2 regions of the Knoellia terrae genome follow, and region 2 is predicted to be linked to the other one. Evidence: predicted binding sites of a transcription regulator. Region 2 holds the regulator's gene; the other holds the start of a gene.
What was found. The regulator HspR, encoded in region 2, represses chaperone genes until heat shock. The targets are predictions, from matches to a motif close to AAGTTGAGTCNNNNNGACTCAACTT.
Positions count from the first base shown of each region.

Region 1 (14,146 bases), on a different contig from region 2:
TCTGGCACAGCGCCTCTCCCTCTCGCGGCCGACCGTGCGCCGGGCCATCCAGGAGATGGTCGACAAGGGCCTGCTGGTGCGCCGGCGCGGCCTCGGGACGACCGTCGCCAACCGCAAGGTGCACCGCCGCGTCGCGTTGAGCAGCCTCTACGACGACCTCGCCCGTGAGGGCCGCACCCCGCGCACCGTGCTGCTCGAGCACGAGATCCTCACCGACGACGACGCCGCCGCGGCACTCGACCTCGACCCGGACACGCCCCTGCTGGCCATCGTCCGCCTGCGCCTGGCCGGTGACGCCCCCCTCGCGGTGATGCGCAACTGGCTGCCACCGGCATACGGGGACATCTCGCGGGAGGAGCTCGAGGAGACCGGGCTGTATGCCGCCCTGCGCAGCCGCGGCGTCCACGCCGTGGTGGCGCACCAGTCGATCTCGGCCCGCATGCCGACACCGGCCGAGCGCCGGCACCTGCGGATCCGTGGCACCCAGCCGGTGCTGACGATGACCCGGATGGCCTTCGACGGCGCCGGGACCGCGGTGGAGTACGGCGACCACAGCTACCGCGCCGAGGACTACACGATCGACCTCATGGTCGACGAGCGCTGAGGCGCGTCCACAGCCTGCGACCCGCGGCGTCTGCCGTCCACAGCTGGCCGGGTCGGGCTGGACCGGCGGTGCCGCATGGACTGACGTGAGGGCATGGATCGCGAGGAGCTGGGCGGGTCGGACATGAGCGGTGAGGCCGTGGGCGTGGCCATGCGGCTGGCGAGGAGACGCCTCGGGCTGAGCCAGCGAGCCCTGGCGGACGCCTTGGCCTGGGACCGCTCCAAGGTGGCGCGTTGGGAGTGCGGCAAGGTGCCCGCCGGCTTCGACGAGGTGGTGGCCCTCCTCCGGGTGCTGGGCTTCGGACTGGCGGTCACCGACCCCGAGGCGAGTCGATGGGCGGCATGGGACCACCCCGCCGAACACGTGGCCGACCGCGGAGGTCGACGGTTCCCGGCCCATCTGGTCCTCTGCTCGGAGAATGCCCTCTCGACCTGGAACTGGACACGGCACCGGGGGAACCCGTCCCCGTCGGCTGCGGGCCTGTCCTTCCGCCGGCAGACCGAGGACGCGAGTCGAGCCGAGTGGCTACGAACCCTCGAGTGGGAGGCGAGCCATTCGGACGCGGGCAAGCACGATGAACCGGTCGGCCGCCCGTCGCCGAGTGAGTCCGCACCGATGGCCTGCCCGGGCAACGAGGCCAGCTGACACCGTCCCTCGACCCGCTCTGCACTGCCTCACCCCACCACAGCAGTGCACAGTGTCGCGTCACCAAGACTCTGCACTGCCTCACCCCACAGCAGCAGTGCACAGCCCCACGTCACCAGACTCTGCACTGCCTCACCCCAGCGCCGCAGTGCAGAGCGCTGACCCGACGAGGATGAGGAGACGTCGCCCCGCCACAGGCGCCTCGCCGTCCCGCCCGGACGCGAGATCGACCAACCGGCCCTCGCCGCCCTCTGGGAGGAGGAGACTTCTTCCATGAACGCCACCGAACTCCGCGCCCGGCAGGCGCCGCTCAAGGAGCAGTACCGCAGCGACGTCGAGTCGGCCCTCACCTCGGTGAGCGCCCGGGCCGACTGGCGCGGGTCCGGTGTGACGACGAGCGTCGACACCTGGTCCGGACGCACCCGGGCCGGCCTGCACGAGGCCACGGGCGGCGACGGCGACGACGCCTGCTCCGCCGACATGCTCCTCGAGGCCGTCCTCGCCTGCGCCGGCGTGACGATGCGCGCGGTCGCGACGAGCATGGGCCTGGTCATCACGGCAGCCGACCTCTCCGCCGAGGCCGAGTTCGACGCCCGCGGCACGCTGGGCATCGACCGTGCCGCGCCGGTCGGCATCAGCGGCCTGACGATCACCGCGACCCTCACCACCCGGGCCACCGACGACGAGCTCGCCCGGCTCGCCATGGCGACCGAGCGCTACTGCGTCGTCGGCCAGAGCCTGGCCCACCCGCCGAGCGTCCACGTCCGTCGTCGGTCACCGGAGTCGGACCGCTCATCCGGATGACGCCGGTCAGGAGCACCCAGCGACCCCTCGTACCCTTGAGGGCGTGAGCCAGACTCCCAGCGACACCACGACCGCGACCGTCACGGCCCCCGACGTGGACCTGTCCGAGCAGCAGCGAATCCGCCGCGAGAAGCGCGAGCGCCTGCTGGGAGCCGGCATCCCGGCATACCCCGTCTCGGTCGACCGGACGCACAGCCTGGCCGAGGTGCGCGAGGAGTGGGCGCACCTCGAGACCGGGCAGGAGACCGACGACGTCGTCGCCGTCGCCGGCCGGGTCGTCTTCGTCCGCAACACCGGCAAGCTCGCCTTCGCCACGCTGCAGGAGGGTGAGGGCGTCCGGCTCCAGGTGATGCTCAGCCTCGCCGAGGTGGGCGAGGAGCCGCTCGCCGCGTGGAAGTCCGACGTCGACCTCGGGGACCACGTCTCGGTCACCGGCCGCGTCATCAGCAGCCGTCGCGGCGAGCTCTCCGTCATGGCCACCGGCTGGACGATGGCGAGCAAGGCGCTGCGGCCGATGCCGGTGCTGCACAAGGAGCTGTCCGAGGAGAGCCGCGTGCGCCAGCGCTACGCCGACCTCATCGTGCGGCAGGAGGCGCGCGACATGGTGCGCACCAAGGCCCGCATCCTCAGCGCCATGCGCCGCGAGCTCGAGCGCCAGGGCTACCTCGAGGTCGAGACGCCGATCCTCCAGCTCATCCACGGCGGCGCGGCGGCCCGACCGTTCCGCACCCACCTCAACGCGTTCGACCAGGAGATGACGCTGCGCATCGCCCTCGAGCTCAACCTCAAGAAGGCCGTCGTCGGCGGGGTCGACCGCGTCTACGAGATGGGCCGGATCTTCCGCAACGAGGGTGTCGACGCCACCCACTCCCCCGAGTTCACGATGCTCGAGGCCTACCAGGCGTGGGGCGACCAGACGACGATCGCCCGGCTCATCCAGGATCTCTACCTCGCGGCGGCCGACGCGCACGGCTCCCGCCAGGTCGAGACCGACCGCGGCACCATCGACCTCGACGGCGAGTGGCGCTGGCTGCCCGTGCACGAGGCCGTCAGCGAGGCGGTCGGCGAGCGCGTCACCATCGACACCGACGCCGCGACCCTGCGCGACCTCGCCGCCCGGCACGACGTCGCCGTCGACCCGGGCTGGGAGCGCGACAAGGTCTTCCTCGAGCTCCTGGGCGAGCTCGTCGAGCCCGGACTGCTCCAGCCGACGTTCCTCTGCGACTACCCCGCCAGCGCGCAGCCGCTGGCCCGCCCGCACCGCAGTGAGCCCGGCCTCATCGAGGCGTGGGACCTCGTCATCGGCGGCGTCGAGCGCGGCACCGGGTTCTCCGAGCTCATCGACCCCGTCGTCCAGCGCGAGGTGCTCACCGAGCAGTCGCACCGCGCGGCCGGCGGCGACCCGGAGGCCATGCAGCTCGACGAGGACTTCCTGCGGGCGCTGGAGTACGGCGCCCCACCCATGGGCGGCCTCGGCCTCGGCGTCGACCGCCTCGTCATGCTTTTCACGGGCGCCAACATTCGCGAGACCATTCTTTTCCCCCACCTCAAGCCGGAGGCATGACCATGTGGGACTCGATCTGGCCATATATCGCCGCCATCATCCCCACGATTGTCGTGGCCGTGTTGTTCTACTTCCTGATGAAGACGATCCTCGAAGGCGATCGTCGTGAACGCATCGCGCAAAGCCAGTTCGAATCGGAGCAAAAGAATTCTTCCGAGGACGAGAAGCGCTGATAGTCTCCATCCGTCATATTCGACGTGTGAAGGGAATTGTCAGATGGCACAGCGTGTCCAGGTGTTGCTCGTCGACGACATCGACAACAGCGATGCAGACGAGACGGTGACGTTCGCCCTCGACGGCGTCACCTATGAGATCGACCTCAACGCGACCAACGCGGCCAAGCTCCGTGACGAGTTCGCGACGTGGGTCGGGCACGCCCGCCGCGCCGGTGGCCGCAAGGCCACGAGCCGCTCCAGCAGTGGCGGCGGCGCCGGTTCGCGCCGCAAGGACGTGTCGGCAGTTCGCGAATGGGCCCGTCAGAACGGCCACGACGTGAGCGAGCGCGGTCGAATTCCGGCGGCGGTCCAAGAGGCCTACGACAAGGCCAACCGCTGATCTCAGCAGATCTCGGCGAGGCGGCGGCACCCGATCCGGGAGCCGTCGCCTCACTGCTGTCGCACCACCACGGATATCTCTCGTTTACGGGTGGAAACCACCTTTCCACGACCCTGACCAGCGCCTTTGCATTTGCGCCGGAGTGGCAGTCGCTGCTCACCACCCACAACAGCCGCCTGTATGCCGTCCCGTCACCTCCCCGCGTCGCTGCCGCATTCGTCCTCCAGCACCTGCTGAGCATTCCTGCCCAGCTCGCCGCATTCACCGCGCTCGCCGGCCCGTGGCAGGTGGACCTCGGCACCCTCGACGACGCGCGCATCTCGTGCGACCTCGCACCCGGGCTCTACCCCGAGCGGCTGGGCTTCCTCTCCGTAAGCCCCGCCGACGCGGACCTGGAGACACGGGTCGACGGTGCGCGGACGGCATACCGGAGCGTGGGCCGGGCGATCGCCGAGGACTATCCCTCGCGGGTCCGGATCTCGAGCCAGCAGCGCCTGGGGATGGTCGAGGACCTGTGGGAGATGGCGCTGCGCGAGGCGCGGGGCGCCATCGCCGGGGAGGTCGCACCGGCGGTGGAGCGCCGGTCGTGCTGCTTCATCTACGCCCTGCCGGGCTGCCACGAGTGCGCCGGCTGCCCGCGGACGCCGGCGACGCGCTGACCGCCCCGCTCAGAGCAGGTCGGCGAGAAGGTCGCCGTGGGTGTCGAGCCGGTCGAGCATGTCGTCGAACATCACCTGCTCGAACGTCTCGCCCGCGGCGCCCGCCTCCACCTCGTCCCACGTGCGGGGGGCGGCGACGCACGGCAGCTCCCGTCCCCGCAGCGAGTAGGGGCTGATCGTCGTCTTCGCGGCGACGTTCTGGCTCCAGTCGAGGAAGATCTTGCCCGGGCGCAGCGACCTGGTCATCTTCCACAGGACGAGGCCGGGGTGCTTCTTCGTCATCTCCTGCGCGAGCTGCTGCGCGAGGTCACGCACCTGGTCGCTGGTGAGGTCGCCGCCCAGCGAGGCGTAGAGCTGCATGCCCTTGCTCCCGGACGTCACCGGGTAGAGCGTGAGGCCGAGCGCGTCGAGGCGCTCGCGCAGGAGGAGGGCCACCTCGGCGCACTCCTTGAGCCCGGCCGGGCTGCCCGGGTCGAGGTCGACGACGAGCCGGTTCGGGTTCTCGGTCCCGCCGTCCTCGGTGACCGTCCACTGCGGCACGTGCACCTCGAGGGAGCTGAGGTTGACGAGGTAGGTCAGGTCCGCGAGGTCGGCGACGAGCGGGTAGGTGACGTCGTCGACCTGGACCCTCGGCAGCCAGGACGGCGCCCCGCTCGGCAGGTTCTTCTCGAAGAAGCTCTGGTCCGCGACCCCGTGCGGCCACCGCACGCGGGTCACCGGGCGGGCGGCGATGTGCGGCAACAGGACCGGCCCCACGGTGGCGAAGTAGTTGAGCACCTCGGCCTTGGTCGTCTCCGTCGACGGGTACATCACCTTGCTGAGGCTCGACAGCTTGAGGGTGCGCCCCTCGACCTCGACGCGGGTGATCTCGGGGACGTACTTCTCAGGCATCGCTCACCTCGTGCAGGTCGTCGGGGGTCAGGTCGGTGCGGATGCCGAGGTATGCCGGCTGGCGCAGCTTGCCGGTCGAGCCGCGCCCCAGCGACTGCACCTCGACGACGACCCGGGGCTCGACCCACGTCGCGCCGGCGGCGTCCTCCCGCGGGACGTCGTTGGAGAAGGGAGAGGCGTTGCGCCGCAACGGCTCCAGCAGCTTGCCGACCCGGGCGCCGGCGGTGCCCGCCAGCCCCGCACCGACCCGGCCGGCATACTCCCACCCGCCCCGACCGTCCGGGGTCCCGACGAGCACCGCGCCCATCCGTCCGGTCGTCCCGGTCTCGGGACGCCAGCCGCCCACGACGACCGAGAGGGTCGCGCGGTGTGGGGACTTGCGCCAGTCCGGGGACCGCCGCCCCGCGGCATACGACGCGGAGCGCCGCTTGCTCACGACTCCCTCGAGGCCCTGGTCGCGGGTCGCCTCGAACAGCTCCTCGCCGTCGTCGTAGACCGGCGGCACCTGCCACGCGGCGCTGTGCAGCTCGAGCCGCTCGAGCAGCTCACGCCGGGCCGACCACGGCTGGCTCGTGAGGTCGGACCCGAAGAGGCGCAGCAGGTCGAACGCCATGAACGTCACGGGCCGCGTGGTGGCGAGCTGCGCGGCCTTGCGCGCCGACGACACGTGCATCCGCTCGGCCAGCGCTGCGAAGGACGGCAGCCCACCATCGAGCGCGACCACCTCACCGTCGAGCAGGAGGTCGTCGAAGGTCTCGGCCAGCCCCTGCAGCTCGGGGAAGCTCACCGAGACGTCACGCCCGGTGCGGCTGGACAGCACGAGGCGGCCGTCGCGCACGTCGGCGAGGGCGCGCATGCCGTCCCACTTCACCTCGTGCACCCACTCGGGGCCGCGAGGGATGCCGTCCGCGACGGAGGCGAGCATGGGCTGCATCCGCCCATCCTCGCCGAACCGCACACCGAGGGTGTGGAATGGAGTCATGGAGGCAGTGCGACCGCAGCAGAGGGGAAACCTGCGCTGGGCGCTGACCCTCGCGGGTGCGCTGCTCGTGACGTGGTTCGTCGGGCTTCCCCTGGTCGACGCCCTCGGCACGACCCGGGTCACGTACGCCGTCGCGGGGCTCGTCCTCCTCGTCGCGCCCTTCGCGCTGGTCTGGCTGGTCGGGGAGGCGCACCTGCGGTGGTCACCCCGGGAGCGCGTGGCCCGCGGCCTCGTCGGCTGGACCCTCGCGGCCGCCACCCTCGCATTGCTCGTCCTCGCCGCCCCGGTCCTGATGGGCGTCGCCCTCCTCTCGGCGGGCGCCACCTTCGGCTGGTGACGACCGCCCCTGCGGGGCAAGCACGCGGCATACGATGCCTTCATGCGTGCGATCTGGAAGGGCGCGGTGTCGTTCGGGTTGGTCAACGTCCCCGTGCGGCTCTACTCGGCGACCGAGAACCACGACGTGCAGTTCCGTCAGGTGCACCGCGAGGACGGCGGCCGCATCAAGTACAAGCGGACGTGCAGCATCGACGGTGAGGAGGTGGCCTACGACGACATCGCCAAGGGCTACGAGACCGAGGACGGCGACATGGTCATCCTCACCGATGAGGACTTCAAGGACCTGCCGAGCAAGTCCTCCAAGGAGATCAACGTCGAGAAGTTCGTGCCGAACGAGCAGATCGACCCGATGCTCCTCGACAAGAGCTACTACCTCGAGCCCGACAAGACCGCGACCAAGCCCTACGTCCTGCTGCGCGAGGCGCTGGAGTCCGAGGGCCGGATGGCCGTCGTCACCGTCTCGATCCGTACCCGGATGACGATGGCGGTGCTTCGGGTCCGCGACGGGGTCATCGTCATGCAGACGATGCTCTGGCCCGACGAGATCCGCCAGCCCGACTTCGCCCACGTCGAGGAGGCCGGCGAGGCCACCGACAAGGAGATGGCGATGGCTCGGCTCCTCATCGAGCAGCTCGCCGGGGACTTCGAGGCCGACGACTACGAGGACGACTACGCCATCGCACTCCAGGAGCTCGTCCGCGCCAAGGTCGAGGGCGGCGAGGTCCGCGCCCCGGCCGCCAAGGCGGAGGAGTCGGGCGAGGTCGTCGACCTGCTCGCCGCCCTGGCGAAGTCGGTCGAGAAGGCCAAGGCGTCGCGTGGGGAGGCGCCGTCCGCTCCGGCCGCGAAGGCGTCCGAGGACAAGCCGACCAAGAAGGCCGCGGCGAAGAAGGCGCCCGCCACGAAGGCGGCGGCCAAGAAGACCACGACCAAGAAGGCGGCGGCGAAGAAGGCCACCAAGAAGGCCTCCTGACACATGCCCGAAGGCCACACCCTCTTCGCGCTCGCCCGCGACCTCGACACCGCCTTCCGCGGCACCTCGCCCACCGTGACGAGCCCGCAGGGCAAGTTCGCCGGCGGCGCGGCGCTCCTCTCCGGGCACGAGCTCCTCGAGGCGACGTCGTGGGGCAAGCACCTCTTCGTCGAGTTCGCCGGTGACCGGATCCTCTGGGTGCACCTCGGCCTGATCGGCACCTTCACGATCGACACGACGTCGTATGCCGGTGAGCTGCCGGTCGTCGGCCAGGTCCGGTGCCGCTTCGCGACCGACGACCACGTCGCCGACCTGCGCGGCCCGATGGTGTGCGACGTCGTGACCCCCGAGAAGGTCGACGAGATCCTCGCGCGCTTGGGCCCGGACCCGCTGCGGCCGGACGATCCTCGCTCCGACCCCGACCTCGCGTGGACCCGGATCTCGCGCTCCGGCAAGCCGGTCGCCGAGCTGCTCATGGACCAGGCGGTGCTCGCGGGGGTCGGCAACGTCTATCGGTCCGAGGTGCTGTTCCGCCTGCGGGTGCACCCGTTCCGGCCGGGCAACAAGCTCCAGCGCAAGACCTGGCGGGCCATCTGGGCCGACCTCGTGGCGCTGCTCCCGCTCGGCGTCGCCACGAGCAAGATCGTCACGGTGCACGAGCAGGTCGACGAGGTGTCCCGGGCGCTCGAGTCCGGCGAGGACGTGCGTCTGACGTCGCGCGACTCCTACGTCTACCGCCGGGCCGGCGAGGCGTGCCACGTCTGCGGGTCCAAGGTCCGCACCCAGGTCGTTGCCGGCCGCAACCTCTTCTGGTGCGGGAACTGCCAGCGTCGAGGATGACCCGTCGGGCGGAAATGGGTGGCGGCGGGCACGCCTGCGCGGTCACACTGGATGACGGACGGATGACGCCGGTCGGGCAGCGGACGCCCCAACGGTCGGGTGTACAGGGGCACCCGGGCCGTGGGTGGCGACCCTCGACCGGCGCCATCATCCTCCGCGGAGTCCTGCGCGGGACCGGTCCGTGTTGAGACCCGTGCCGCGCAGGGCCGCCGCGTCGGCGCTGCGCACGTCCGCCCACAGCGAACATGAGCCGCCTCGGCTCAGGCGTGGAACACGGTGCGGGTGTGCCGCGTTGGATCGCATGACACACCTCGCCGCTGCACGACCGGACAACTCCTGTGAACGGGCCACTCCGGCATACAGGCAGCGGGGATAGCATCGAGGTGACTCGAATCAGTCAGGAGCCAGCACCATGTTCGAACGGTTCACCGACCGCGCCCGCCGGGTGGTCGTCCTCGCCCAGGAAGAGGCGCGGCTGCTCAACCACAACTACATCGGCACCGAGCACATCCTGCTCGGTCTCATCCACGAGGGTGAAGGTGTCGCGAGCAAGGCTCTCGAGAGCCTGGGGATCTCCCTGGACGCCGTCCGCGAGCAGGTGCAGGAGATCATCGGCCAGGGCCAGCAGGCCCCCACCGGTCACATCCCCTTCACGCCGCGCGCCAAGAAGGTCCTCGAGCTGTCGCTGCGCGAGGCCCTCCAGCTCGGCCACAACTACATCGGCACCGAGCACATCCTGCTCGGCCTGATCCGCGAGGGCGAGGGCGTCGCCGCCCAGGTCCTCGTCAAGCTCGGCGCCGACCTCGGTCGCGTGCGCCAGCAGGTCATCCAGCTCATCTCGGGCTACCAGGGTGGCAAGGAGGGTGCCTCCACCGGCGTCGGTCAGGGCGGTCCCGCCGAGGGCGCTCCCGCCGGCTCGCTCGTGCTCGACCAGTTCGGTCGCAACCTCACCGTGGCGGCCCGCGAGGGCAAGCTCGACCCGGTCATCGGGCGTGAGAAGGAGATCGAGCGGGTCATGCAGGTGCTGTCCCGCCGCACCAAGAACAACCCGGTGCTCATCGGTGAGCCCGGCGTCGGCAAGACCGCCGTCGTCGAGGGCCTCGCCCAGGACATCGTGCGTGGCGAGGTGCCCGAGACGCTCAAGGACAAGCAGCTCTACACGCTCGACCTCGGTGCGCTCGTGGCCGGCAGCCGGTACCGCGGCGACTTCGAGGAGCGCCTCAAGAAGGTGCTCAAGGAGATCCGCACCCGCGGCGACATCGTGCTCTTCATCGACGAGATCCACACCCTCGTCGGTGCCGGTGCGGCCGAGGGCGCCATCGACGCCGCGAGCATCCTCAAGCCGATGCTCGCCCGCGGTGAGCTTCAGGTCATCGGCGCGACGACGCTCGACGAGTACCGCAAGCACATCGAGAAGGACGCCGCGCTCGAGCGCCGCTTCCAGCCGATCCAGGTGGCCGAGCCGACGCTGGCCCACGCCATCGAGATCCTCAAGGGCCTGCGCGACCGCTATGAGGCGCACCACCGCGTCTCGATCACCGACGGTGCGCTCGTCGCGGCCGCCAACATGGCCGACCGCTACGTCAACGACCGCTTCCTCCCCGACAAGGCCATCGACCTCATCGACGAGGCCGGCGCCCGGTTGCGCATCCGCCGCATGACCGCCCCGCCGGACCTGCGCGAGTTCGACGACAAGATCGCCAACGTCGTGCGCGAGAAGGAGTCGGCCATCGACGGCCAGGACTTCGAGAAGGCCGCGCGCCTGCGCGACGACGAGAAGAACCTGCGCGCCGAGAAGTCGCACCGCGAGACCGAGTGGAAGAGCGGTGACCTCGACGTCGTCGCCGAGGTCGACGAGGAGCTGATCGCCGAGGTGCTGGCCGCCTCGACCGGCATCCCCGTCTTCAAGCTCACCGAGGAGGAGTCCTCGCGGCTGCTCCACATGGAGGACGAGCTGCACAAGCGGGTCGTCGGCATGGACGACGCCATCAAGGCTCTCTCGCAGGCGATCCGTCGCACGCGCGCCGGCCTCAAGGACCCGCGTCGTCCGGGTGGGTCGTTCATCTTCGCCGGGCCCACGGGTGTCGGCAAGACCGAGCTCGCCAAGACGCTCGCCGAGTTCCTCTTCGGTGACGAGGACGCCCTCATCCAGCTCGACATGTCCGAGTACAGCGAGAAGCACACGGTGTCGCGGCTCTTCGGGTCGCCTCCCGGCTACGTCGGCTACGAGGAGGGCGGCCAGCTCACCGAGAAGGTGCGGCGCAAGCCGTTCTCGGTGGTGCTCTTCGACGAGGTCGAGAAGGCCCACCCGGAGATCTTCAACAGCCTGCTGCAGGTGCTCGAGGACGGTCGCCTCACCGACTCCCAGGGTCGGGTGGTCGACTTCAAGAACACCGTCATCATCATGACGACCAACCTCGGCACGCGGGACATCTCCAAGGGAGCCCTCGGGTTCTCGGCGGGTCCCGACACGCAGAGCGGCTACGAGCGGATGAAGAACAAGGTCACGGACGAGCTGAAGCAGCACTTCCGCCCCGAGTTCCTCAACCGGGTCGACGACACGATCGTCTTCCCGCAGCTCACCCAGGACGAGATCATCCAGATCGTCGACCTCGAGATCGCCAAGCTCGACAAGCGGCTCAAGGACAAGGACATGGGCATGGAGCTCACGCCCGCGGCCAAGACCCTGCTCGCCAAGCGCGGCTACGACCCCGTGCTCGGTGCGCGTCCGCTGCGGCGCACCATCCAGCGCGAGATCGAGGACGTCCTGTCCGAGAAGATCCTCTTCGGCGAGCTCAAGGCCGGCGAGATCGTCGCGGTCGACGCGACCGGCGAGGGCAAGGACGCCACCTTCACCTTCGAGGGTGCGCGCCACGCCTCCGCGATCGAGGTCCCGGTCATCACGGCCGGCACCGGCACCGAGTAGCCTCCCGGCCCGGCCGGACCACGACAGGCGGGGTATGCCGCGAGCGCCAGCTCACGGCATACCCCGCCTGTCGCCGTCCCCACCCCGCGTCACTTTTCGACCAATAGGTCACGAACGGCGGCGACCATTCGTGACCTATTGGTCGAAAAGTGCGCCGGGTCAGGCGAGGCGCTGGAGCATGGCCTGCATCTGCTGGATCTGCTTGAGCTGGGTGACGTTGATGTCGTCGGCCATCTCGCTGACGTTCTCCTCGCCGGCGGTGCTGCCGTGCTCGCCGACCATGTCGAGGGCGCCCTCGTGGTGCCTGGTCATGAGGGTGAGGAAGAGCCGGTCGGCCTCGACGCCGGAGGCGGTGGCGAGCCGGCGCATGTCCTCGGCGGTGGCCATGCCGGGCATGTCGCCGTGGTCGTGCTCGCCGAGCCGGGGGTTGGTCGCCTGAGGTGGCACCTCCTGCTTGCGGTCCTCGAGCCAGGTCGTCATCGCGAGGATCTCGGGCTTCTGCTCGTCGGCGATGCGCGAGGCCAGCGACTTCACCTGGGTGTCGGTCAGGCGCGGCAGGGCGGTCTCGACCATGACGATCGCCTGCGAGTGGTGGACGATCATGTCCTGGTAGAAGGTGACGTCGCCGGCCGCCACGGTGGCCCTCGGCTGCGCGGTCGCCGCGGTGCTGCCACTGAGTGTGGCGTTCGGCTCGCCCGGCAGACCCGGCTGGATCACCGGGTCGCTGGAGGTGACGCCGGGGGTCGCGGGCACGGGCTGCGGGTCCTCCTCGCCGCTGCACCCGGCCACGCCCAGCGCGAGGGTCAGGGCGAGGGTGGCGACGACAGGGCGGCGAGTGGGCATGCGCGGCACTGTAGTTGGCCATTCTGGGGTCCAGGACATCATCGACCGGACAGAACTCGTGGGTAGGAACTTCCTTACCCGGCCTTTACCCCACCTTGGGACTTTCTCGTCCAGCATGAGCGCACCGCACATTCATCTGGGTGATACCGCACGCGGTCGCGCCCGACGGAGGAGGAACCATGAGGCTTTTCCGCACAGTGGGAGTCGCGGCTGTCGCCGCACTCGCCGCGAGCGGCTGGGGCGTGGCGTCGGCCGGCGCCGCCGGTGTCGCCAGTGTCGAACCCGAGGCAGTGGGCAAGTCGGGCACCCAGCTCGCCCCCGACCAGGTCGGCCGCAGCGCCAACGTGCAGCACCTGTTCAACACCCCCCACGTCATGCCCGTCGACAGCACCGGGAGCGACATCACGTTCTCGGGCAACAAGGCGTTCGTCGGCAACTACGACGGCTTCGTCATCTACGACGTCACCAACGCGGCCCAGCCCGAGGTGCTTGCCCGCGTGCTCTGCCCCGGCTCCCAGAACGACATCACCATCTCGGGCGACCTGCTGTACCTCTCGACCGACTCCTCCCGCAGCGACTCATCGTGCGACTCGACGTCCTCCCCGACGACGCTGAAGGCCTCGTGGGAGGGCATCAAGATCTTCGACGTGTCCGACCCGCGCAACCCGGAGTACATCAAGGCCGTCGAGACGAACTGCGGCTCGCACACCAACACCCTCGTCCCGGGCGAGAAGAGCGACTTCATCTACGTGTCGTCCTACTCCCCGCGTGCGGACTACCCGGACTGCGCGCCGCCGCACGACTCGATCAGCATCGTCGAGGTCCCCAAGGCCGACCCGACGACGGCCAGCGTGGTCGCCGTGCCGAACCTGTTCCCCGACGGCGGCAACCCCGGTGGCCGTCACCCGTCCGGTGACAGCTACTCGGCGACGACCGGCTGCCACGACATCACGGCCTTCCCGGCGAAGAAGATCGCGGCGGGCGCCTGCATGGGCGACGGCATCATCATGGACATCTCGAACCCGGTCGCCCCGAAGGTGATCGAGCGGATCCAGGACACGGCGAACTTCGCGTTCTGGCACTCGGCGATCTTCAACAACAAGGGCACCAAGGTCGTCTTCACCGACGAGCTCGGTGGCGGCGGTCGCGCGACCTGCAACACCACGGTCGGCCCGACCCGCGGCGCGAACGGCATCTACGACCTGTCGGCCGACAACCAGCTGACCTTCAAGTCCTACTACAAGATCTCGCGCCACCAGAACGACAGCGAGAACTGCGTCGCCCACAACGGCTCGATGATCCCGGTGGCGAGTCGCGACGTCATGGTCCAGTCCTGGTACATGGGTGGCACGTCCTTCTGGGACTTCACCGACTCGGACAACCCGCGTGAGATCGGCTACTTCGAGCGCGGCCCGAACGGCAACGTCGGTGGCGGTGGCGGCGGCACCTGGTCGTCGTACTACTACAACGGCCACGTCTTCTCGTCCGACCTGGGCAAGGGCTTCGACGTCCTCAAGATCACCG
Region 1 covers NZ_JBMBWH010000006.1:105,820-119,965, reverse strand. The annotation lists gene ACOJV9_RS10100 (GntR family transcriptional regulator) at 1-604, shown strand, start outside; gene ACOJV9_RS10095 (helix-turn-helix domain-containing protein) at 698-1,249, shown strand; gene ACOJV9_RS10090 (OsmC family protein) at 1,523-2,053, shown strand; gene lysS (lysine--tRNA ligase) at 2,097-3,617, shown strand; gene ACOJV9_RS10080 (lysyl-tRNA synthetase) at 3,614-3,790, shown strand; gene ACOJV9_RS10075 (histone-like nucleoid-structuring protein Lsr2) at 3,834-4,172, shown strand; gene ACOJV9_RS10070 ((2Fe-2S)-binding protein) at 4,460-4,831, shown strand; gene ligD (non-homologous end-joining DNA ligase) at 4,841-5,722, opposite strand; gene ligD (non-homologous end-joining DNA ligase) at 5,715-6,656, opposite strand; gene ACOJV9_RS10055 (hypothetical protein) at 6,703-7,041, shown strand; gene ku (non-homologous end joining protein Ku) at 7,084-8,013, shown strand; gene ACOJV9_RS10045 (Fpg/Nei family DNA glycosylase) at 8,017-8,853, shown strand; gene ACOJV9_RS10040 (ATP-dependent Clp protease ATP-binding subunit) at 9,266-11,779, shown strand; gene ACOJV9_RS10035 (DUF305 domain-containing protein) at 11,939-12,622, opposite strand; gene ACOJV9_RS10030 (LVIVD repeat-containing protein) at 12,802-14,146, shown strand, end outside.
Region 1: a site for HspR is predicted at 9,096-9,120, ahead of ACOJV9_RS10040 (ATP-dependent Clp protease ATP-binding subunit). Genes of this name have one in related genera too.

Region 2 (14,146 bases):
GAAGTCTTCCGGCAGGGCGACGTGCCCGGTGACCCGCAGCCGCTCGAGGACGACGTCCTCGACGGTGAGGTCGTCGACGACGCCGAGCAGGGCGAGGACTCGATCAACACCGAGTCGGTCAACGACGGTGAGGAGGTGTCTCCGGCGCAGGCCGGGGCCACCGCCCCCGCGGGCGAGCCCGCCTCCGCGGACCACCCCGACACCGCGCTCGCGGCCCAGCGCCTCGACGACCTCCAGCGGCTCAACGCGGAGTACGTCAACTACAAGCGCCGGGTCGACCGCGACCGGGCCAGCGTGCAGGAGCGCGCGGTGCGCGACGTCCTCGAGTCTGTCCTGCCGGTCCTCGACGACATCCAGCTCGCGCGTCAGCACGGCGACCTGACCGACGGCCCGTTCGCGGCCATCGCCGACAAGCTCGAGGCCAGCCTCGGCAAGTTCGGCCTGGTCCGCTTCGGCGCGGTCGGCGAGGTCTTCGACCCGATGCACCACGAGGCCCTCATGCACGCCGCGTGGGACGCCTCGAACCCCGAGCTGCCGACCGACGCGACGAGCACCACCGTCGTGCAGGTTCTCCAGCCGGGGTACCGCACCGGTGACCAGGTCCTCCGTCCCGCACGGGTGGCCGTCGCCGACCCTGAGTGAGGGTCGTTGTGACACAACGGCATACGATGCCTGAAAGGAGGCGCTGATGGCGAGCCAGGACTGGTTCGAGAAGGACTTCTACGCGATCCTCGGCGTGTCCAAGGACGCGGATGCCGCCACGGTCAAGAAGGCCTACCGCAAGCTCGCCCGGACGCACCACCCGGACAAGAACCCCGGTGACGCGGCGGCCGAGCAGAAGTTCAAGGACATCGGCGAGGCGCACGCCGTGCTGTCGGACCCCAAGCAGCGCGAGGAGTACGACGCCATCCGCCAGATGGCGCACGGCGGTGCGCGCTTCCGTGCCGGCGGCCCGGGCGGCAACGGCGGCTTCGAGGACATCTTCAGCGCCTTCGGGGGCGGCGGTGGCTCCGGCGTGCGCTTCGACACCGGTGGCGGCTCGTCCTACGGCGGGTACCCCGGTGGCGGGGACGCCGACATCAACGACCTGCTGTCGCAGATGTTCGGTGGTGCGGCCGGCGGTGCCGCCCGGCCGGGCCAGGCCGGGTATGCCGGCTACGGCGCCCCCCGCGGTCCCCGCAAGGGCGCCGACGTCCAGGCCACGACGACCCTGCCCTTCCGCGACGCCGTGGAAGGCTCCACCGTCACGCTGCGCACTGCCGAGGGGCGCACCATCACCGCGCGGATCCCCGCCGGGGTCAAGGACGGCCAGAAGATCCGCCTGCGCGGCAAGGGCCAGCCGGGAGAGCCCGGCGCCGGCGCCGGTGACCTCATCCTCACCGTGGGCGTCCAGAAGCACCCGGTGTTCGGCCGGGAGGGCGACCACCTCACGGTCGACCTGCCGGTGACGTTCGCGGAGGCTGCGCTCGGCGCCACCGTCCCGGTGCCCACGCTCGACGGCTCCACCGTCAAGGTGCGCATCGCCCCCGGCACCCCCTCGGGGCGCGTGCTGCGCGTCAAGGGCCGGGGCGTCGCCGGCAAGGCCGGCACCGGGGACCTGCTCGCCAAGGTGCAGGTGGTCGTGCCGGAGACCCTCTCGGACAGGGCCCGTGAGGCCGTCGAGGTGCTTCGGGCAGAGGCCGACGGCGACCCGAGGGCGGCGCTGGCCGAGCAGGCGAAGGCCTGACCGTGGCCACCCGCCCGAGCATGCCGCGACCGGATGACGACGCTGCCGTCTTCGTCATCTCGGTCGCGGCCGAGCTCGCCGGGATGCACGCCCAGACGCTGCGCCAGTACGACCGGCTCGGGCTCGTCACTCCCTCGCGTACCCGAGGTGGCGGCCGCCGCTACTCCGCGCGTGACGTCGAGCTGCTCCGTCAGGTCCAGCGGCTCTCGCAGGAGGAGGGCGTCAGCCTGGCCGGCATCGCCCGGATCCTCGAGCTCGAGAACCATGTCGACGCGCTGCGGCATCGTGTCAAGGAGCTGACCATCGAGGTCGAGCGGCTCCGGGCCGCCACCGACCACGGCTCGCGCGTGTTCTCCGTGGGCCCCGGGGGCGAGATCCTCGCGAGCCGGCTCGGGGAGCGGCCGCGCCGCCGCCCCGGCGGCTCGGCCTCCCAGGCCCTCGTCCTCTGGCGCCCCTGAGCGAGCCGTCGGGACACGGTGGGCGGACGGCATACGCTCGGCTCGTGAGCGACCACCTGCTGCTGTTCCCCGAGCGTGAGACCGCCGACGAGGTGGCGTCCGAGCTGGGCGACGAGGGCTTCACCGAGGTTCGCGTCATCCGCGTCGCGCACGCGGGAGATGACGACGCCGAGGACGCGGAATGGGCCGTCCTCGTGCGTGAGGAGATGGTCGCCGACGAGACGGGCGCCGTTGAGGGCGGGCTGCGCGACCGCTTCCGTGCGCTCGCCGAGGAGCGCGACGGCTGGTACGACCCGGAGCCGACCACCTCCTGACCGGTCGCGGTCACCCTGCACCGTCCGGTGCCGTGCACCTGAAGACCAGAAATTGTCCGGTTCTCCTTGTCCATCGGACAAGCCCGAGAGTCGTGCCGGAAAGGGGTGCGCGACGGACAGGTCTGGGGTTTAGCATCGAGCCACCGCGGCCAGCGAGGACCGCGGTGAACGACCGACGAGGAGACACAGTGGTCGATGCGGCGCCCATCCTGGAGATGACGGCCATCACCAAGACCTTCCCCGGTGTCAAGGCACTCTCCGACGTCACGCTGACGGTCCGCCGCGGTGACGTCCACGCGATCTGCGGGGAGAACGGCGCAGGCAAGTCGACCCTCATGAAGGTGCTGTCCGGCGTCCACCCGCACGGGACCTACGAGGGGACGATCCGCTTCAACGGCGCCGAGGTCACGTTCAACAACATCCGTGACTCCGAGCACGCCGGCATCGTCATCATCCACCAGGAGCTGGCGCTCATCCCCGAGCTCTCCATCGCCGAGAACATCTTCCTGGGCAACGAGGAGACCAAGAACGGCGCCATCGACTGGGTCCGCACCAACAACCGTGCCCGTGAGCTCCTCGCCCGCGTCGGCCTGGCGGAGGACCCGGAGACGCCGATCAAGAACATCGGTGTCGGCAAGCAGCAGCTCGTCGAGATCGCCAAGGCCCTCGCCAAGGACGTCCAGCTGCTCATCCTCGACGAGCCGACGGCGGCCCTCAACGAGGGCGACTCCCGACACCTGCTCGACCTCATCCGGGGCCTGCAGGGCAAGGGCATCACGAGCATCATGATCAGCCACAAGCTCAACGAGATCGAGGCGATCGCCGACGCCATCACGATCATCCGCGACGGTCAGACGGTCGAGACGCTCGACGTCCGCGAGGGCGCCGTCGACGAGGACCGCATCATCCGCGGCATGGTGGGCCGATCGCTCGAGTCGCGCTTCCCCGAGCACACGCCCGAGATCGGCGAGGTGATGTTCGAGGTCACGAACTGGAGCGTGGCGCATCCGCAGGTGCCCGACCGGCTCGTCGCCAAGCAGTCGGAGTTCTTCGTCCGGCGGGGCGAGATCGTGGGCTTCGCCGGGCTCATGGGCTCGGGTCGCACCGAGCTCATGCGCTCGATCTTCGGCCACTCCTACGGCACGAAGCTGAGCGGAGAGATGACCCTCAACGGCAAGCGGGTCGACCTGCGCAACGTGCCGGCGGCGATCGACGCGGGCATCGGCTACGTCACCGAGGACCGCAAGGTGCTCGGTCTCAACCTCCTCGACGACGTCAAGACGACGACGGTCTCGGCCAAGCTCAAGAAGATCGCGCACAACTTCGTCATCGACCGGCGGGCGGAGCACTCCGCGGCCGACGACTACCGCCGACAGCTGCGCACCAAGACACCGAACGTCGACTACGACGTCGCCAAGCTGTCGGGCGGCAACCAGCAGAAGGTCGTCCTGGCCAAGTGGCTCTTCACCGACCCCGACCTGCTCATCCTCGACGAGCCGACGCGCGGCATCGACGTCGGCGCCAAGTTCGAGATCTACGGGATCATCCAGCGCCTGGCCAGCCAGGGCAAGGGCGTCATCGTCGTCAGCTCGGAGCTGCCCGAGCTGCTCGGCCTGAGCGACCGGATCTACACGATCAGTGAGGGCCGGATCACCGGTGTCCTCGACAAGGAGCACGCGGACCAGGAGTCCCTCATGCGCCTCATGACCAAGACCTCGACGAGCCCGAAGGACGCCGCATGAACAAGCTCAAGGAGATCTTCGGTGGCGACACCCGCCAGTTCGGGATGATCTTCGCCCTCGTCTTCCTCATCGTGCTCTTCCAGGTCTGGACCGACGGGCTGACGCTCGACCCCGGCAACGTCATCAACATCTTCCAGGGCAACAGCTACATCCTCGTCATGGCGATCGGGATGGTGCTCGTCATCATCGCCGGGCACATCGACCTCTCGGTCGGGTCGGTCGCGGCGTTCGCCGGCATCGTCGTGGCCATCGCGATGCGTGACTGGGGCATCCCGTGGTGGACGGGCATCCTGCTCGGTCTGGCCATCGGCGCGGTCGTCGGTGCGTGGCAGGGCTTCTGGGTCGCCTTCATCGGCATCCCCGCCTTCATCGTCACCCTCGCGGGCATGCTCCTCTTCCGCGGCGCCAACCAGTGGGTCGGCAAGTCCAACACCATCCCCGTGGACGAGAGCTTCCAGACCATCGGCGCTGGATACCTCCCGGAGGTCGGGCCCAAGACCGGCTACAACAACCTCACCGTGCTCATCGGCCTGGTCGTCTGTGCGGCGATCATCGGGGGCACCCTGCGCAACCGCCGCAACCAGGCCAAGATCGGCGCCGAGGTGGAGGCCGCCTCGACCATGTGGATCCGGCTCGGGCTGATCTCGGTCGCGATCCTCGCCGTCGCCCTGCTGATGGCGTCCGGCCGCCCCGGGACGTCGCTGCCGATCTCGGCGCTCATCCTCGGCGGGCTGGTCCTGCTCTACGGCTTCATCTCGACCCGCACGATCATCGGCCGCCACGTCTACGCCGTCGGAGGCAACCGCCACGCGGCCGAGCTGTCCGGTGTCCGGTCCAAGCGGGTCAACTTCCTCGTCATGATGAACATGTCGATCCTCGCGGCCCTGGCCGGGATGATGTTCGTCGCCCGCTCCAACGCCTCCGGCCCGTTCGACGGCGTCGGCTGGGAGCTCGACGCGATCGCCGCCGTCTTCATCGGGGGCGCCGCCGTCACCGGTGGCGTCGGCACGGTGGTCGGGGCCGTCATCGGTGGCCTCGTCATGGCCGTGCTCAACAACGGTCTCCAGCTCCTCGGTGTCGGGGCCGACATGACCCAGATCATCAAGGGCCTCGTCCTGCTCACCGCCGTCGCCTTCGACGTCTACAACAAGTCGCAGGGACGCCGGTCGATCACCGGCCTGCTGATGCAGAACTTCAACCGGCGTGCCACCCAGGACACGAGCGAGACGGTGAAGCAGGAGGCCTGACCCGGCCGCCGCAGCACCACAACTTCATCCGCACCACAGGTGACCAACCGATCCGGGGAAGTCACGGCATACGAAAGAAAGAGATGACATGCGTTCCCTCACCAAGTTGATGGCGGCCTCCGCCGTCGCAGCCCTCGCGCTGACCGGCTGTGGCCGTGCGGACGAGGAGACCTCCACCGACACCGCGAGCGGTGGCGCCAGCGGCGCGGCCGAGGCCTTCCCCAAGGACGCACTCATCGGCGTCTCCCTGCCGCAGAAGACCTCCGAGAACTGGGTCCTCGCCGAGAACCTCTTCAAGGACGACCTCGCCAAGGCCGGCTTCAAGGCCGACGTGCAGTTCGCCAACGGTGGTGTCGGCGAGCAGCAGAACCAGATCCAGTCCATGGTCACCAAGGGCGCCAAGGTCATCGTCATCGGCGCCATCGACGGTGCCCAGCTCGGCACCCAGGTCAAGGCCGCCAAGGACGCGGGTGCGACCGTCATCGCCTACGACCGCCTCATCAAGAACACCGACGCCGTGGACTACTACGCCGCCTACGACAACTTCAAGGTCGGCGAGCTCCAGGGCAACGCGCTCCTCGAGGGCATGGCCGCCAAGAAGCCAGCCGGTCCCTACAACATCGAGCTGTTCGCCGGGTCCCCCGACGACGCCAACGCGCAGGTCTTCTTCGACGGCGCCATGAGCGTCCTCAAGCCGAAGATCGACGACGGCACCCTCAAGGTCGTCTCCAACCAGACGAACTTCAACCAGGCCGTCACCCAGGGCTGGAAGGCCGAGAACGCGCAGAAGCGCATGGACACGCTCCTCTCGGCGTCCTACGCCTCGGGCACCCTCGACGGCGTCCTCTCCCCGAACGACACCCTCGCCCGCGCGATCATCACGTCGGTGAAGGCCGCCGGCAAGCCGGTCCCGGTCGTCACTGGTCAGGACTCCGAGGTCGAGTCGGTCAAGTCGATCATGGCCGGTGAGCAGTACTCGACCATCAACAAGGACACCCGCAACCTCGTCAAGGCCACCCTCGAGATGGTGGCCGCCCTCCAGAAGGGCGAGAAGCCGACCGTGACGGACGAGAAGTCCTACAACAACGGCGTCAAGGTGGTCCCGGCGAACCTGCTCGAGCCGCTCATCGTCACCAAGGAGAACGCCAAGGAGGCGTACGCCAACGACCCGACGCTCTCCGCGGTCACCGGCTGACCCTGCCACCCGACAGGACCGGCATCTGCTCGGCCCCGTCACCCGTCCCGGGTGGCGGGGCCGAGCCGTGTGCGGGCGCTGGTGGGCCCGCGCCCGGTAGGTTGCCCAGATGGCCGACCACGCGGAGCGCACCCGACACGTCGTCGTCATGGGCGTCTCGGGCAGTGGCAAGACGACCATCGCCGAGGGCGTCGTCGCGCGCACCGGCATGACCTTCGCCGAGGCGGACGCCTTCCACCCTCGGGCCAACATCGAGAAGATGGAGTCCGGCGTCGCCCTCACCGACGAGGACCGGGGGCCGTGGCTGGAGGCGCTCAACGCGTGGATGCAGGAGCGCTCGGAGGCGGGGGACTCGACCGCCATCACCTGCTCGGCCCTTCGCCGGCGCTATCGCGACGTCCTGCGCACCGGGCTGCCCTCCCTGGACTTCGTGCACCTCGACGGACCCGCGGAGGTGATTCGCGAGCGCATCACGAGCCGCCGCGGTCATTTCATGCCGCCGCAGCTGCTGCAGTCGCAGTTCGACCTGCTCGAGCCGCTCGGCCCCGACGAGAGCGGCATCGTGCTCGATGTCCGTCGGCCGCCCGAGGAGATCATCACGGCGGCCGTGGCATGGCTGGGCGTACGGGGCTGACCGGCGAGTCCCGCGCTTTCTCACGGAGCACATAGGCGTGAGCGGCATGATGTCCGCGTGCCCACCACCCCGCGCCGACAGGACAGTCGCCACCCGGACGACGGCTCCGGCCGGTTCTTCGGCCTGACGGCGCTGAGCACCCTCCTGCCGGGCGCCGGCCTCATCCCGACCCGGCGCCGGCCGCAGGGGCTGGCCCTGCTGCTGGGAACGCTGCTGCTCACCTCGCTCGTGCTGTTCTACGCGTGGCGCAAGGGCTTCGTGCTCGCCGCGCTCGACCTCGCCGTCCGTCCACGGATGCTCGTGACCCTGCTCGTGCTCATCGTCGTGGGCACGCTGCTCTGGTGCCTCGGCATCCTCTTCACGGCACGTGAGACCTCCCCGGGTGGGTCGGGGCGGGTCTGGCGGGCCGCCTTCGCCGCGCTCTGCTGCCTCGTCGTCGTCGCACCGGCGGCCACGGCCGTCCGCTACCTCACCATCCAGCACGACGTCATCAGCGTCATCTCCGGTGGGGTCGACGAGGAGGACGCCAACGCGTGGGCCGGCAACCCGCGCGTCAACATCCTCCTGCTGGGCTCCGACGCCAGCGACACCCGGGTCGGTGTGCGCACCGACTCGATGATGGTCGCGAGCATCGACACCGAGACCGGGAACACGGTGCTGTTCGGGTTGCCGCGCAACCTCGAGCGCGTCCCGATCCCCAACTCCAATCCCCTTTCGGCGAAGTGGCCGAACGGCTACGACTGCGGGGACGAGTGCCTCCTCAACGGCGTCTGGACCTTGGCGAGCGATGCGGCCGCAGCGGACCCCACGCTCTTTGCGGGGGACCCCAACCCCGGGCTCACGACCACCCGCGACGTCATCGGAGCGACCCTCGGCCTCGACATCGACCGCTCGATGGTCGTGAACCTCGCCGGCTTCCGTGCGCTCGTCGACGCCATGGGGGGCGTCGAGATCAACGTCAAGGAACGGGTGTGCGTCGACTGTCAGCTGCGCAACGGACGCATCGTCTTCGCCGGGGACCGTGAGCGCTGGATCGAGCCCGGCCTGCAGCGGCTCGACGGCTACAACGCCCTCTGGTACGCCCGCTCCCGTGCCGGCAGCGACGACTTCAGCCGCATGCGGCGCCAGCGGTGCGTCACGGCGGCGATCCTCGACCAGGCGAACCCGACCGAGCTGCTCCGCAACTACCCCTCGCTGGCCCGGGTGGTCAAGGACAACGTCAGCGTCGACATCCCCCAGTCCGAGCTGCCCGCATGGGCCGAGCTCGTCGGGACCGTGCAGGAGAGCGGCTCCATCCGCAGCCTGCCGATCACCAACAAGGTGGTCGACGTCGGCCGGCCGGACTTCGCCAAGATCCGCGCCCTCGTGCAGTCGGCCATCGAGCCCGCTCCCGTCTCGACGACGGCCACCCCTGCCCCGTCGACGACCACCCCGAAGCCGTCGACGGCGCCGTCGCCAAGCACCTCACCCAGCGAGCCCACCGACCAGGTCGAGGACATCGCGGCGACCTGCTGAGGCAGATGTCAGAGTTGAGCGGAATCAACTCAACTTCGCGCGCGTTGGACCCGGCGAGACCCCTGTCCTGAGCTCGTGAGGAGACGCCCATGGAACTGACGCCGACGACCAAGGTCGCCGAAGCCCTCGCCCTCGCCCAGCGCGCCGCCCAGGCCGCCGGCCACCCCGAGGTCACCCCCGACCACCTCGCGCTGGCTCTCGCCGAGCAGTCCGAGACCTCGACGCCGGCGCTGCTCGAGGCGGTCGGCACCACGGCCGCTGCCGTCACCGCAGCCGCGCGCTCCGCGCTCTCCCGTATGCCGGTCAGCTCCGGTCCCAGCGCCGCCACGCCGACGCTGGGCCAGGCCGCCCTCGCTGTGCTCCAGCACGCGACGACGCTGATGTCGGCCAAGGGCGACACCCACCTGGCCACCGACGTCCTCGTCCTCGCCCTCGTCGAGAAGGGCGCCCTCCCCGGCGTCGAGCGCAGCGCAGCCGCAGCCGTCGAGGCACGCATCGACGAGCTGCGGGCAGGCCGCACCGTGACGTCCGAGGCGCAGGAGAGCGGCAGCGAGTCGCTCGAGAAGTACGGCACCGACCTCACCGCGGCGGCGCGCGACGGCAAGCTCGACCCCGTCATCGGCCGCGACGCCGAGATCCGCCGGGTGGTCCAGGTCCTCTCCCGCCGCACCAAGAACAACCCGGTCCTCATCGGCGACCCGGGAGTCGGCAAGACCGCGGTCGTCGAGGGTCTCGCCCAGCGCATCGTCGACGGCGACGTCCCCGAGTCGCTGAGGGACAAGCGGCTCATCAGCCTCGACCTCGGGGCGATGGTCGCCGGCGCCAAGTACCGCGGTGAGTTCGAGGAGCGGCTCAAGGCCGTGCTCGCGGAGATCAAGGCGAGCAACGGGCAGATCGTCACCTTTCTCGACGAGCTGCACACCGTCGTGGGCGCCGGCGCCACCGGCGACGGCTCCATGGACGCCGGCAACATGCTCAAGCCGATGCTCGCCCGTGGCGAGCTCCGTCTCGTCGGTGCCACGACCCTCGACGAGTTCCGCGAGCACGTCGAGAAGGACCCTGCGCTGGAGCGACGCTTCCAGCAGGTCTTCGTCGGCGAGCCCTCGGTCGAGGACACCGTCGCCATCCTGCGCGGGCTCAAGGAACGCTACGAGGCCCACCACAAGGTCGAGATCGAGGACACCGCCCTGGTCGCCGCGGCCAGCCTCTCCGACCGCTACATCACCGGACGCCAGCTCCCCGACAAGGCCATCGACCTCGTCGACGAGGCGGCCTCGCGGCTGCGCATGGAGATCGACTCCAGTCCCGTCGAGATCGACGAGCTCCGCCGGGCCGTCGACCGGCTCAAGATGGAGGAGCTGCACCTCGAGCGCGAGACCGACGAGGCAAGCAGGGCCCGCCTGCAGCTACTTCAGGAAGACCTCGCCGACAAGTCCGAGCAGCTCTCGGCCCTCAACGCCCGTTGGGATGCCGAGAAGTCCGGCCTCAACCGGGTCGGGAACCTCAAGGCCGAGGTCGACGAGGCGCGCACCCGCGCCGACCGGCTCCAGCGCGAGGGTGACTACGAAGGTGCCTCCCGGCTTCTCTACGGCGAGATCCCCGAGCTCGAGAAGCAGCTCGCGGCGGCCAACGAGGAGGCGGCGGCGGCCGGAGCCGGCTCGTCCGACCTCATGGTCAAGGAGCGCGTGGGCGCCGACGACATCGCCGAGGTCATCTCGGCGTGGACCGGCATCCCGGCCGGCCGCCTCCTGCAGGGCGAGACCGAGAAGCTCCTCTCCATGGAGTCCATCATCGGCTCGCGCCTCATCGGCCAGTCCACCGCGGTCCAGGCCGTCTCCGACGCCGTGCGCCGCAGCCGGGCCGGCATCGCCGACCCCGACCGGCCGACGGGGAGCTTCCTCTTCCTCGGACCGACCGGTGTGGGCAAGACCGAGCTCGCCAAGTCGCTCGCCGACTTCCTCTTCGACGACGAGCGGGCGATGGTCCGGATCGACATGTCCGAGTACTCCGAACGGCACGCCGTCGCGCGGCTCATCGGCGCGCCCCCCGGCTATGTCGGTCACGAGGAGGGCGGCCAGCTCACCGAGGCCGTCCGGCGCCGGCCGTACTCCGTCGTGCTGCTCGACGAGGTCGAGAAGGCCCACCCCGAGACGTTCGACATCCTTCTCCAGGTCCTCGACGACGGCCGCCTCACCGACGGGCAGGGCCGCACCGTCGACTTCCGCAACGTCATCCTCGTCATGACGAGCAACCTCGGCAGCCAGTTCCTCATCGACCCGCTGATGGAGCCGGAGGCCAAGCGCAACGCCGTGATGGCGGCGGTGCGGACGTCGTTCAAACCGGAGTTCCTCAACCGCCTCGACGAGGTCGTCATCTTCGACCCGCTGTCGCGCGAGGAGCTGAGCCACATCGTCGAGCTCCAGGTCCGTGCTCTCGCGGCACGGCTCAGCGACCGCCGGATCACCCTCGAGGTGACGGACACGGCACGGGAGTGGCTCGCGGAGACCGGCTACGACCCGGCATACGGTGCTCGTCCGCTCCGCCGGCTCGTCCAGAAGGAGATCGGCGACCGCCTGGCCCGCGCCCTCCTCGCGGGCGAGGTCCGCGACGGCCAGACCGTCACCGTGGACCGCAAGGACGACGGGCTCGTCCTCGGCTGAGCCTCGGCCGGCACGTAGGGTGAGCCCCATGCGACGACGCGCCCTGCTGGGCACCTCCCTCACCGTGGCCGTCGTCCTGCTGACCGGCTGCTCCGGGGGAGGTGCGGCCGAGGCCGAGGTCGACCCGACGGCGGACCTCGCCGCAGCGAAGAAGACCTTCGACGAGGCGAAGTTCGTGGGGCTCACCCTGTCGAGCAAGAACGTCCCGAAGACCGAGAACGGCGTCACCGGCGCCATCGGCACCGGCGAGATCAGCGCCACCGAGCCCAAGTTCAAGGGCACGGTCACCGCCACCATCAAGGGCGTCACCGGTTCGGCCGACGTGGTGACGATCGGCGACCAGGCCTACATGAAGTTCTTCACCCCGGGCTACAACCCGACCGACCTCGCGGACCTCGGCGCCCCGAACCCGTCGAACTTCTTCGACCCCGCCTCCGGCATCTCCGCGCTGCTCGTCGACACCGGCAGCCCGGTGGCGGGGGAGAAGGTCCGCGATGGCGCGGCGGTCCTCCAGCAGTACAGCGGAACCCTGCCCGGCGCCCGGATCAAGGAGCTGCTCAACCTCGGTGACGGGACGAGCACCTTCACGGCGACCTACGGCATCGCCGAGGGCGACACGCTCCAGCTCGTCGACCTGACCGGCCCGTTCTTCGCCGGCACGACCTCCACCTTCACCCTGCGCCTCAAGAACTACGGGACGCCGGTTGAGATCACCCGCCCCTAGGGCGCTGCTCGCGACGGCGTCCGTCGCGGTGGCGCTCGCGGCCGCCGACACCTATGTCGTCGTGCTCGCGCTCACCGACATGATGGCCGGCGTCGGTCTCGGCATCGACAACCTCCAGCGCGCGACCCCGATCATCTCCGGGTTCCTGCTCGGCTACATCGCCGTCCTCCCGCTCATCGGCCGCCTCGCCGACCTCACCGAGCGCCAGCGGGTGCTCCTCGCCTGTCTCGCGATCTTCGTCGTCGGCTCGGCGGTCACCGCGCTCGCGGTCGAGCTGCCGGTCCTCGTCGCCGGTCGCGTCATCCAAGGCGTCGGTGGCGGCGGCCTCGTCCCGGCCACCCTCGCCATCGTCGCCCAGCTCTGGGACCGTGAGCGTCGGGGCACCCCGCTGGGTGTCGTCGGAGCGGTGCAGGAGCTCGGTTCGGTGCTGGGACCGGTGCTCGGCGCGGCCGTGCTCGCGGTCGCCGACGGGCGGGCGATCTTCTGGCTCAACGCCGTCCTCGGTGTCCTGCTCGCCGCCGCCGTGGTCGCCGTCGGCGGCGGTATGCCGTCCCGTCCCCGGGCGCTGCCCGTCGTCGTCTCGCTCGTGGCCGCACTCGTGGGGTGGCTGGCGCTGGCGGCTCCCGAGGCCCTCGCGACGGACCTGACGCTCGGTGTGCCGTTCGTGCCCTTCGGTGGGTCGAGCTCGCGTGTTCTCACGCCGATCGGTGTGTTCGCGCTGCTGCTGGTCGCGCTCGCCGTCGTCCTGTGGGTGCACGGGTCCTGGGCTGTCCTGCGCCGCGCCGACCTGCTCGGAGCGCTGCTCCTCGGTGGGGCCCTCGGCTGCGTCGTACTGACCTTCGCCGCCTCCGACCCGGAGAAGGAGGTGGTCGGCCCACTCGGGTTCGCCCTGCTCCCGGTGGCGGCGGTCCTCGCCGTCCTCTACCTGGCGCACCACCGCCGGGCGAGGCACCCGCTCGTCCCGCGCGGAGTGGTCGTCGGCCGGACCCGGTGGTCGCTGCTCGTCAGCCTCTGCGTCGGGGTCGCCCTCGTCGCCGTCATCGTCGACGTGCCGCTGCTCGCCCGCCTCGTGCACACCGAGAGCGAGACGGTGGCCGCCTTCGTCCTCGTCCGCTTCCTCGTGGCCGTCCCCGTGGGGGCGCTGGTCGGAGGCTGGTCGCTGCGTCGACTGGGGGACGGCCTCGTCAGCGGGGTGGGCCTCGCGCTCACGGCCGTCGGGCTGCTGGTCATGTCGACCTGGGGCCGCGGGTCGCTCGCGGAGTGGTCCTCGACGGTCGTCCTCGCGGCGGTCGGGCTCGGGATCGGTCTGGCCCTGGCGCCGGTCAACAACGCCGCCCTCGCCGACTCACCCGAGGACGCCCACGGCACGGCGAGCGCGCTCGTGGTCGTCGCCCGGATGATCGGCATGGTCGTGGGGCTGGCGCTACTGACGGCGATCGGGCTCAACCAGTACTACGCCGCCGTCGCCGCCCTGCCCGACCAGACCGACAGCCAGGCCCTGCTCGATGCGGCGGTCGTGCAGGTCGAGTACGTCTTCCGCGGGGCGGCCGTCGCCGCCGCGGTCGGCGCCCTGGCCTCGCTCGCGCTCGGCCTCGAGGGACGCCACCGCACCGCGTGACCGCTTCGGCGTCCAGCCCGTCAGGGCCGTCCGGGCACCGGCGGCCACCGCGGCGCACACGACGAACATGACCACGAAGCCGGCAAGGGTGCGGGTGGTGAACGGCTCGTCCGAGGACCCCACGAGGGTGGGCATGAAGCCCAGGAACCCGAGCAGGAGCACGACGCCGGACATCCGCACCCAGCGGTTGCGCGACCCGACGAGGGCCATGCCCACGATGGGCGGGACCATGAGCGCGCCCGGCCCGAAGCCGATCAGCGCGGCCGGCAGGGCGAGCAGCTTCCACCACCGCGACCGCTGCCTCAGCTTGACG
Region 2 covers NZ_JBMBWH010000012.1:7,013-21,158, reverse strand. The annotation lists gene grpE (nucleotide exchange factor GrpE) at 1-642, shown strand, start outside; gene ACOJV9_RS14990 (DnaJ C-terminal domain-containing protein) at 689-1,726, shown strand; gene ACOJV9_RS14985 (heat shock protein transcriptional repressor HspR) at 1,747-2,184, shown strand; gene ACOJV9_RS14980 (hypothetical protein) at 2,229-2,498, shown strand; gene mmsA (multiple monosaccharide ABC transporter ATP-binding protein) at 2,714-4,240, shown strand; gene mmsB (multiple monosaccharide ABC transporter permease) at 4,237-5,487, shown strand; gene ACOJV9_RS14965 (substrate-binding domain-containing protein) at 5,576-6,682, shown strand; gene ACOJV9_RS14960 (gluconokinase) at 6,792-7,316, shown strand; gene ACOJV9_RS14955 (LCP family protein) at 7,374-8,831, shown strand; gene clpB (ATP-dependent chaperone ClpB) at 8,921-11,491, shown strand; gene ACOJV9_RS14945 (LppX_LprAFG lipoprotein) at 11,520-12,215, shown strand; gene ACOJV9_RS14940 (MFS transporter) at 12,196-13,833, shown strand.